DNA from 3 places in the Desulfosporosinus sp. BICA1-9 genome. Region 3 is predicted to be linked to each of the others. Evidence: riboswitches for the same ligand, from Rfam matches in the RefSeq annotation. Region 3 holds a riboswitch; each other region holds the start of a gene.
The links. Region 3 has a riboswitch for cyclic di-GMP ahead of JL57_RS04455 (DUF6531 domain-containing protein). Riboswitches for the same ligand answer to the same signal wherever they lie in the genome.

Region 1 (3,284 bases), on a different contig from region 3:
TGCTTCGAACTTCGTATATCGAGTATGGTGACCCGTACGGGATTCGAACCCGTGTAACCGCCGTGAAAGGGCGGTGTCTTAGACCGCTTGACCAACGGGCCGCTTCAGTGGTCAGTCATCAGATAAATGACACTCACAAATATGAATTCTACACTATCTTTCTAGACATGTCAATACCTTTTAATCTATCTTTGTAAACCTAGTTTTATTTATTATTGCTGCAGGATATTAATTTTCACCGAAGTCGCCTCACCCGAAAGCAATACATGCAACGAAGGAGGCCTCTATCCTTTAAATGAGAAATCCAGATGATCAAAGGTCTTAATGGACATTGGCGTTAGGGGATAGGAACATTAAGATCAACGCCTATCCCTGATAGATTTGTTAGAAATTAAATTTCTTTACTGTTTCTTGCAATTCATTGGCCATCGTTGCTAAAACGTTACTCGAAGAGGCTATTTCCTCAACAGATGCCGATTGTTCCTCTGTCGCGGCAGACACAGTCTGAGTTTGGGTCGTGATTTCTCGACTTGTCTCATAAATATCCGCAATCGATGAAACTATTCTTTCACTCCCCACAGCCATTTGCTGAATTTCCTCAGAAATTTCTTCAATCTGTGAAGAAACCTGGTTAATTAAGCCCGATATTTCATTAAATGCTTGTCCTGCCGTTCCAGCGACCTCTGTCCCTAGCTTAACTTGATGTGTTCCCTCGTTCATCGCTAGCACTGCTTTCTGAGTGTCTTGTTGAATGCTATTAATCAGCAATGCTATCTGTTTCGATGCTTCCTGTGATTGTTCGGCCAATTTTCGGACCTCATCCGCAACAACAGCAAAACCTCTCCCTTGCTCACCGGCTCGCGCCGCTTCGATGGCAGCGTTTAAGGCCAGAAGGTTTGTCTGGGATGCTATACCTGATATGGTATCTACGATCTGCCCGATTTCTTTAGAACGCTCTCCTAAATTCATGACCACATCAGCAGATCCTGTCACTGTCCTTTCGATATTAAGCATTTGTTGCATCGTTTTATCGATTGCCTGACTACCCTCTGCCGCCGAAAGGGCCGTTTTTTCCGAGGACCTAACTACAATTTTGGCGTTTTCCAGCATCTGCTGAATCCCCGCTGACATCTGCTCAACAATTGCCGATGTATCATTAACAGCATTTAGTTGTTTTTCTGCACCAACGGAAACTTCCATGATAGCTATCGCTACTTGTTGTGACGCTTGGGCGGATTGTTCTGCCCCTGCGCTCAATTGTTGAGATGATGCTGCAACTTGCGCTGAGGACGATGACACTTGTTGAACAAGGTTAATTAAATTGTCGGTCATGGTCCGGAAAGCCCTACCAAGATTCCCTATTTCATCTTTAGAATTATTTTCGAATTGTCCTATTCTCAAATTACCTTTGGCAATTTCATCAGCATTTGTTGCCATTTGGGCAATTTGTTTCGAGATTTTATTACTTAGTATTGTTCCTGTCACAAGAGAAACTCCCAGGGCCAGTAAAATAGAGACAATCGTATAAATAATGCTTTGTTTAGTCTTATTTTCATGCTCCATTTGCTTTGCTAAAACCAGTGTATCAATATCATCAACCCAGTTTCCCGTTCCAATCACCCAATTATAGGGCTCAAATAATAAGGTATAACTTCTTTTAGGTAATGCTTCCGTTTGATTTGGCTTTGCAAATCTATAATCCGTATAGCCTCCGCCTGCTTGTTTACCGTTCGCAATAAACGCCTGAACAAAAAGTATACCCTCACTATCCTTGGCCTCATAACGTGATTTCCCTTCAGAAGCTTCTCGCCCTAGCAGAACTACGTTTGTTCCATCGGTCGTATCTATCCAAAAATAGTTTTCTTGGTCGTAACGTAAATTTCTTACAAGATCCGCTGCCGTCTTCTTTGCCTCTTCTGGAGTGTATTCCCCTTTTTTCTGCCTATCATAGATATCTTGAACTAAACTATAAGCAGTTTGGACCTCCAGTTTAACGGTCCGGTCAAACTGTTCATATAACGTATCGCGATATTGTGTAATGTTTGCTTTTTCTGCAACTATCACATTATAGATGTTATAACCACCCAGAATAGAACCCATAATTAAACTCGTCGTTACTAGTAATAAAATAATACGATATTTGATTTTAGTCATCCTTTATCTCCCTTTCTCATACTCTGATTTATGGCCCCAATACATATATAGGTTTTCCAATTGCCCCTTTGACCTCCCGGAAATTAACTACCTGATCGGTTAAAAAACAAAATCGCTCCCCAAAATAGAAAGCGAAATGTTCTAAATTGGTGGCTCGGCTATCATCACCCTAACGTGGAAGACCCGAAGCTTTGCGTCCTCGGTTTTCACCGAGTTTGCCTTTGTCAATTATTATTAGCTTGCAAAAAAGACTTTATTTTTTGAATCATATTGACTATAACATACGTAGAATTAATTTTAAATACATTTTCTTTTCTATTACAACAAATTATTTATTATTCCCCTAAAATATGTTTACAATACCAAAGAAATAAACAGCAAAAAACAGCAACTTAACAATAGTGCCAAATCACTGTCTTCTGCCGTTTATATCTTATGTTTGACAAGTACTACGCCTACAAACACTTTTTTGAAAATGGTGGGCCATCCGCGACTCGAACGCGGGACACCCTGATTAAAAGTCAGGTGCTCTAGCCGACTGAGCTAATGGCCCGAAAGATGTTTTGTACCACGAATTTAGATATTACACTAATCCATCACAAGTGTCAATACTTTTAAAGATTTGTTGTATTAAAAGATTTCTCCGCGCACAATGGTTTGTTCGCGTCCTGGACCTATGGCAACCAACGTAGCCGGAATACCTGAAAGCTCTTCAATTCGAAGAATATAATTTCGGGCTGCTTCAGGAAGGTCTCCAAACTGACGTACATGAGTCACATCTTCTTGCCAACCAGGCATTTCTTCATAAACTGGTTGACATTGCTTAAATATCTTTTGACTTTGGGGAAATTCACGGATGATTTCTCCATTGACGCTATATCCAACGCAGATTTTCAAGGTGTCAAATCCCGTAAGGACATCAAGCTTCGTAATGGCAAAGTCGGAAATTCCACTCACTCGAACAGCATACCGGGCAATGACCGCATCAAACCAACCACAACGACGCGCTCGTCCAGTCGTGGTTCCAAACTCATGTCCATTCTTCTGAATTTCTTCTCCGACCTCGTCCAAAAGTTCTGTTGGGAAAGGACCTTCTCCGACGCGAGTTGTATAGGCCTTGATTACCCCGA
Region 2 (3,284 bases), on a different contig from region 3:
AATGGGTTTCTCAAATAATTGATGGGATATAAATCATCCCTTGCAGAAATCAGCGCCATTATCTTCCCGATTTTTGATGATGGATCAATAGCAACGATCACAAAAGCATCTTTTTCAGAGGTTAAAGGATAGATAACATTGTTTTTATTCAGAACATCATGATAGGCATCTAGCGTAAGCATCCTGAAATCACTGTTCCGCCATCGTATATCGTAAAGCTTAAAGGCCTGATGGGCCACTAACGGTAAAAAGGTTTCTTCAGTTAAATACAATTCGATTCCCATCATGTAGCCTTCACTATCTAGGTCATTCCAATATTCACAATGAAACGATTTATCCACTGACTCTCTATACGTCTTCGTTGCCAAACGCATTTGACTCAAACTTTGACCCATGCTATGCCATTTAATTCTTGGAATGCTAAGACTGTTCACATCATAGTAAAGCCCGATATCGCTTTTCTCGAGGGTATACTCGTCAGTCGTTTGATTAGGCATAAGGTAGATATAGCCCATTTGCATGTTGTTATCGCAGGTAATAAGCACGGAACATCCCCCCCAAAGCTTCATATGCCAGCTTGTCTGGTTGATTGTTTACACTTTGATTATCTAATTATTCTATCACTGTTTCTGCGCAAGTGCACATTTTTCCTGCAATCAAACTGTATACAATTTTCGACACCGAAATAACGAGCCATCAGTCTCCTTCATTCTCTAAGTAACGTGGTTAAAACTGACCGATTGCACAAACCTGGTTAAATCCTTGAGCAAATCGCAGATTAGTTCCTCGTTAACGAATTTTCCGTTTTTATCAAAAAAAATTCTTATGAGAGGTCTACTCGGATAATTGTAATGAATACCGACGACTGTACCCATTTCACCTGTATTTAAGGTAACTATAGAACCTTGCGGATAAAGTATTAAACACTGTTCAAAACAGTGTACAATCTCTTGATCAAAATCTTTCCCGGAACCAGCCACGATGATTTCTAAAGCGTGATAGGGGGGCAACCCTTTGCGGTAGGGTCGATCCGCAACAAGGGCATCAAAAACGTCAGCAACTGCAACGATTTGTGCATTAGTCGTAATAGCTCTCTGTCTTAAACCATCCGGATAGCCCTCGCCATTCCAACGTTCATGATGATGACGGACTATGCTGAGAATCTCCTTTGAGATATTGGAGTATTTAAGCATTTCCTCACCCATCTCTGGATGCTTTTTAATAATCGTAAATTCTTCTCTATTTAAGCCCGAAGGTTTATTCAGTATTTCAAGGGGCAAAGAACTTTTACCCAAATCATGAAACATCGCACCCATAGATAAAGTTCTTAGTTTTTGTCCTGAAAACCCCATTTTCAACCCTACTAGAGTAGCTAATAACGCAACATTTACGGAATGAATATATGTATAATTATCAAAGTTTCGAAATTCATTAAAATCTATATAGACACGGGAATTTCCTTCTAACTCGTTGATAATTTTATCAACAATAGCAAACGAATCGATTAAACGTGTAGAGCTAAAAAGGCAGACGCTTTCAAAGACTTTGCGAACATAGCCTACGATAAAACGGTACTCCGAGGAAGGAAATCTACGTTCTTCATTGGGAGGATGAGAATTCTCCAAATCATATTGTAAAGTATATAACTTTCGTTGGAGAAGAAGTTCATGGATTTTTGTGGTAATTGGCTTACCTTTAGATAACAACAATACTCCTTGTATATCATATAGATCAAGCTCTGAAAGTTCTCCAATTTCAAAGCTGTTCATTGTTAGGGGTTCCAACTTTGTTATCAAAACCAACTTTCCTCCTTATACAACAAAAGACGCCAAATAAGTATACGGCGACAAGTTTTTTCGATATCCGGCTTTCTTCACCATAATGTGTTAAGACCCGTGGCTTTGCGCCCTCAGTTCTCACTGAGTTTGCCGTTATCGCAGAGGTATTAAATTGATCATGGCCTAATACATCACAGAAAACATGACCTAAAGCAGGCCTTTAGGCCTATAGGATATACCTTCGCTAATATATCACACACAACAATAATATACAATATAATACAATCTTATCATAATATTAAATTATTCATTCCATCATTTTCAACGATCCGTCGCTAGATTTATCATCAGTAAATTGAGCAAAGAACAACTCAGATCAACTCTCTGGCCCCTAAATTAGACGAGTAGACTCAAACTATGATATTCTTAACTGATACCCCTATCTAACTCAGCAAATATTACTGCCAAAGGAGTATATTCATGCCTCGCTTTTACCTCTCTGAACAAATAATTCAAGATCTAGCGGATAATGATCGTGTATATAAAAAAGGGCTTTCCTATTACGCGGCTGGTAGAGTCTACAATTTCAGTTTTTCCCCCGATAAAGGCCTAATAAACGCTTCTGTCATCGGAGGTTTACGCTATGTTGTTCAACTAGCCTTCGAGAGGGACAACTCCGTACGCTCATATCGCTGCACATGCCCAGCCTTCAAAGACTATCCAGGAGCCTGCAAACATGTTATCGCCGTCTTAAAAACAGCCCAACAAAAATTACCGTCAGCTTGGACAGACCCTGTCGTTCAAAGCCGCGTGGTTGATGAGCTTCTCACTGTTTTTGCGAATCAACGACAGGAAACTCCTTATGAAGAACTGACTCTAAACATGGAACTCCAAACCCTGCCCAGCCATCGGCTTTCTACACATCTACAACTTAGAGTAGGTCTGCAGCGACTCTATGTTGTAAAAGATATCGGACAATTTCTTACTGCGCTTAAATCAGGCCGCTCGCTAGAATTTGGTAAGCAATTTACCCTGGAACCTACGAGACAAACTTTCAAAGAGGAAGATCGTAGGGTAATTGCCATGCTTCAAGAAATGAATGACCAACATTCAGCCATAATCGAGATGCAAGGGCCCTTTTACGCGACAACCGTGCTCAATCAAAAATTGTTACCCTTGACGGGCTATTATTTAACTAAGTTTTTAGACGCTTTGGGGGATAAAGTGTTTTCTTGGAGCTTTGAAGCTCCCCCTCCCACACCCACTCAAATTATTCGGCATGGGCTACCCATCGAATTTTCCCTCCAATCACAAGGTCAGGATCTGGCATTAACACTCGAAACTGAAGAAATGCCCCTCCAACTGACGGATGATGGGAGTTACTACGTTTACCAAGCTAAAATCCATCAAGCTTCCCCCAACCAAAAAGAACTCCTTTTACCTCTCCTGTCAGCCCTTCGCCAAGGATCCGTGACCAATATTGTGATTCCAGCAGCCCAGAAGGAG
Region 3 (3,284 bases):
AATGAATATGATGGACGTCCAACGCTACCGAAGGGTGGCAGTAGAGACACTGAAATCAGTCGATAAAAAAATCGAAAAAAATATAGCAATGATGAATTCCTCACAACAGCAGCATTTCGAGAAGATTGCGACACGCAACATAAAAACGATCGGTCCAAAGGCTCATCCGTCAAGTGAGTCAATCGTTGAACCATTCAGGGAGACTGTCACAGCCATGCTAAAAGAAGGGCACAGCCACCGCACCATATACCCAGTATTGAAAGAAATGGGTTTTGACGGATGCTCCAATGCCATCTACCAGTATATAGTCAAAGTGCGTAAAGAGAATTTGGAAGAAGCCAGACCGAATGAACTTGAAAAGCCTCAAGACCTGAATTTAGAAAGCGTTACCCATGGGACTGTTTATCGCAGCATACTCAAGGAAGCATCCAAAGATCGCACCAAGAATGGCGGAAAAAGCGATCCAAGAGCGAACGGGTGCAACCCGCTCGAAAACGATTCCGAAGCCAAAACTTAAAAACGAGATTTGTCTGCTCCAGACGACTCTCCGTTGCCACCTGAAATCAGGAAAATCATGTTCAGCAAAGGCAAATCTGACGAAGCTGGCAATCCGGTGGGTAAATCTGCTGAGACCGACAACCCAGCGGGAAATACGGAAGCAAAAAAAAACTGATTATGGAAAAGGTGTATGTTATGTTCCCAGTGCTGCAAGTGCTAGTGCAATTCTTGAAAGACTTCTACAATGTGTTTGATACCCGCAGTATTGAAGCATTGGATGTATTCATTTCTAAGTATATTAATTCCGAAATATATTCTTTGGCACAATTTGCAAATGGCATTCTAGACGACTATAATGCCGTGAAAAACAGTTTGCTTTACCCGGATATCAGTAATGGCCCGATCGAAGGCATTAACAGCAGAATCAAAATGAAACATAGACGTAGCGTAGGCAGAGAAGGCTTGGAGTTGCAAGCAAGTGGAATAAGATTGAACATCAATTATTTTCTCAAATAAGTATTAACTGGCGCGGGAGACCTTTAACAAGCCATGAAACCATTGTGAATCTGATTGGCTCGACACGAACAGAAAAAGGGCTTGTGGTTAAAAGCGTACCGGATACAAATATTTATGAAAAAGGTAAAAAAATAAGCAAGGAAGAACTAGCAAAACTCAATTTAAAGAGACACGAATTTCATGGAGAATGGAATTACACAATAACGCCCAATATGTAATAAATTGTATTATACTAGCTCTTAATATTTTGTGATCCCTAAGTCGAATTATATAGTTGGAATAATTGCGAAAATAGTAGCAAAACCATTAATACTGTCAGCGTACAGGAAATAATTATTAAACATAGAAAATTATAAAAGGTATCCATTTAATGGCTAGCAATCCCTTCGCAAGGTATGCAGGTCTGCGGAGGAGAAAAAACGAAGGGAGTGAAAATAAATTATTCAATTTATATCTCATATAGGGGTAGGAACAACATTTTAACCATAGTTGGCGGTACCCCTCTAACAGGATATTCACAAATTGAGGGGGGAAGTCCATGTAAAAAAACAAATGCCCGGTTTCATACCTGCTGAATTTTGAAAGGAAGTGGAATATCTGTGTTGAAGAGACGTTTCCAACTGGATGATACCATTTACAGTCCAGTAGCCTTTCTGTAAGTCTTAAAAAGATTGGATATTTTAACAGATAGAGCAAGGGTTCACCCTTTGTATTTAAGACGTATCCTAAACCCGGAGAAAAAAACTTACAGAGCAAACACATTACGACAAATTATTCCAAAGAACAATGGTAAAATAAAGTCGAAATTTATATAAATGGCAAACCCGTCGAAAGGCGGGGACGCAAAGCTATGGGTCTAAGGCTGAGAAGGCTATGACTGCCAGGTTGCTGTAACATATTTGTAGCACGCTTGGCCTTTCTCTTGCTTTGGAGAAAGGCTTTTTTATTTTATATAGAGATAAAAAAGAGGAGGAATTTGAAAATGTCTTGGAAAAAAGCCAGAATCATCAGGAAGCTAATTGCTTCTCTCCTAAGTTGTGTTTTCCTCCTTGCCAATCCACTTATGGCACAGGCTAACTGGCAGCAGCACCAGACTCCAAACACTTATTTAAATCCCAATGAAGTCAACGCCAACAATCCTGACCCTTTGACCGAGGCAATGAACAAGGCTGGAACATCGCCTTTTAATACAGACACAGCCGGCTTGCCTAATAACAAGCCCTCGCAACCAGCCACAGTCGATATAATCCAGGGGAAATTAATATTAAACTCTACTGACTTAAAAATTCCCGCTGAGGGCTCTCCCGTTATTTTACATCGGACCTATAACAGCGGCAGCACCCAAGTTGGGCCCTTTGGCATGGGCTGGGATTATAGTTATAACCGGTATCTTACAATGTACCATGAATATGCCATGCTGGAACATGCTGGCGACCAGGGAAGCCTGACATATAACTATACGAAAAACAACCCGTCCCTGAAGGTAAGCTCTTTTGACGGGGATAACCGAATTCAATATCCCCTGGATGACGGCTATTACACAGCAGTACAGAGTTCCAATACTGCCACGCTTACTAGGAATCAGGATGTTACATACACCGTCCAGGAAAAAGACGGTACAACCTATAAATATAACCGTTATCAGAAAAGTTGGGCACCGAATCAGATCGATGGAAAACTCAGCGAGATCTCCGACAGTAATGGCAACAGCATAACCTTTCAATATGACAAGCAAGGACACCTTATTCAAATAACCGATATGGGCGGCAGATCAACCAGCCTGTCTTACTCCGGTAACTTAATAAGCGCCGTAACTGATCCCCTCGAAAGGACAACTAGCTTTGAGTACGATGGAAATAACCGGCTAATCAAGGTAACTGACCCGGCAGGTAGCCTAGTTTCCTATAGTTACGACTTAAATAACCAACTTACCAGCGTGATCGATGCCGTGGGTAAGTCGTATAACTATACTTATGATAGTGGTAAGCTGAAAACTGTTACCAACCCATCCGGAACAATAATTGAAACCTATGACTACAACCCAGCTGACAAGAAAACAACCGTAACCCGTCTCGGCAACCGAGTTACAAACTACGACTATGACAGTGAGAACAATATCATACAGATAACAGATCCTTTAGGAAAAACTACAAAATCCACCTGGGACAGCAAACGTAATCAAACGTCTAAAACTGACCAGTTAGGTCAGACAACCAACTATGAATTTGATAGCAAACGAAACCTTACCAAAGTTACCGGCCCGGACGGAC

Region 1: linked by a shared signal. The riboswitch ahead of JL57_RS06330 (methyl-accepting chemotaxis protein) and the one ahead of JL57_RS04455 (DUF6531 domain-containing protein) in region 3 are both predicted to bind cyclic di-GMP.
Region 2: linked by a shared signal. The riboswitch ahead of JL57_RS21830 (HD-GYP domain-containing protein) and the one ahead of JL57_RS04455 (DUF6531 domain-containing protein) in region 3 are both predicted to bind cyclic di-GMP.

The regions. Positions count from the first base shown of each region.
Region 1 covers NZ_JUEE01000046.1:90,532-93,815, reverse strand. Annotated here, with positions in the region: tRNA gene JL57_RS06335 (tRNA-Glu) at 26-101, opposite strand; gene JL57_RS06330 (methyl-accepting chemotaxis protein) at 385-2,154, opposite strand; cyclic di-GMP riboswitch class I at 2,300-2,384, opposite strand; tRNA gene JL57_RS06325 (tRNA-Lys) at 2,631-2,707, opposite strand; gene JL57_RS06320 (adenylosuccinate synthase) at 2,785-3,284, opposite strand, start outside.
Region 2 covers NZ_JUEE01000172.1:60,494-63,777, reverse strand. Annotated here, with positions in the region: partial or broken gene JL57_RS21835 (hypothetical protein) at 1-545, opposite strand, end outside; gene JL57_RS21830 (HD-GYP domain-containing protein) at 714-1,796, opposite strand; cyclic di-GMP riboswitch class I at 1,856-1,940, opposite strand; gene JL57_RS21825 (DEAD/DEAH box helicase) at 2,259-3,284, shown strand, end outside.
Region 3 covers NZ_JUEE01000033.1:1,617-4,900, reverse strand. Annotated here, with positions in the region: gene JL57_RS04465 (transposase) at 1-517, shown strand, start outside; gene JL57_RS04460 (transposase) at 676-1,014, shown strand; partial or broken gene JL57_RS33480 (ISAzo13 family transposase) at 972-1,232, shown strand; cyclic di-GMP riboswitch class I at 1,822-1,907, shown strand; partial or broken gene JL57_RS04455 (DUF6531 domain-containing protein) at 1,997-3,284, shown strand, end outside.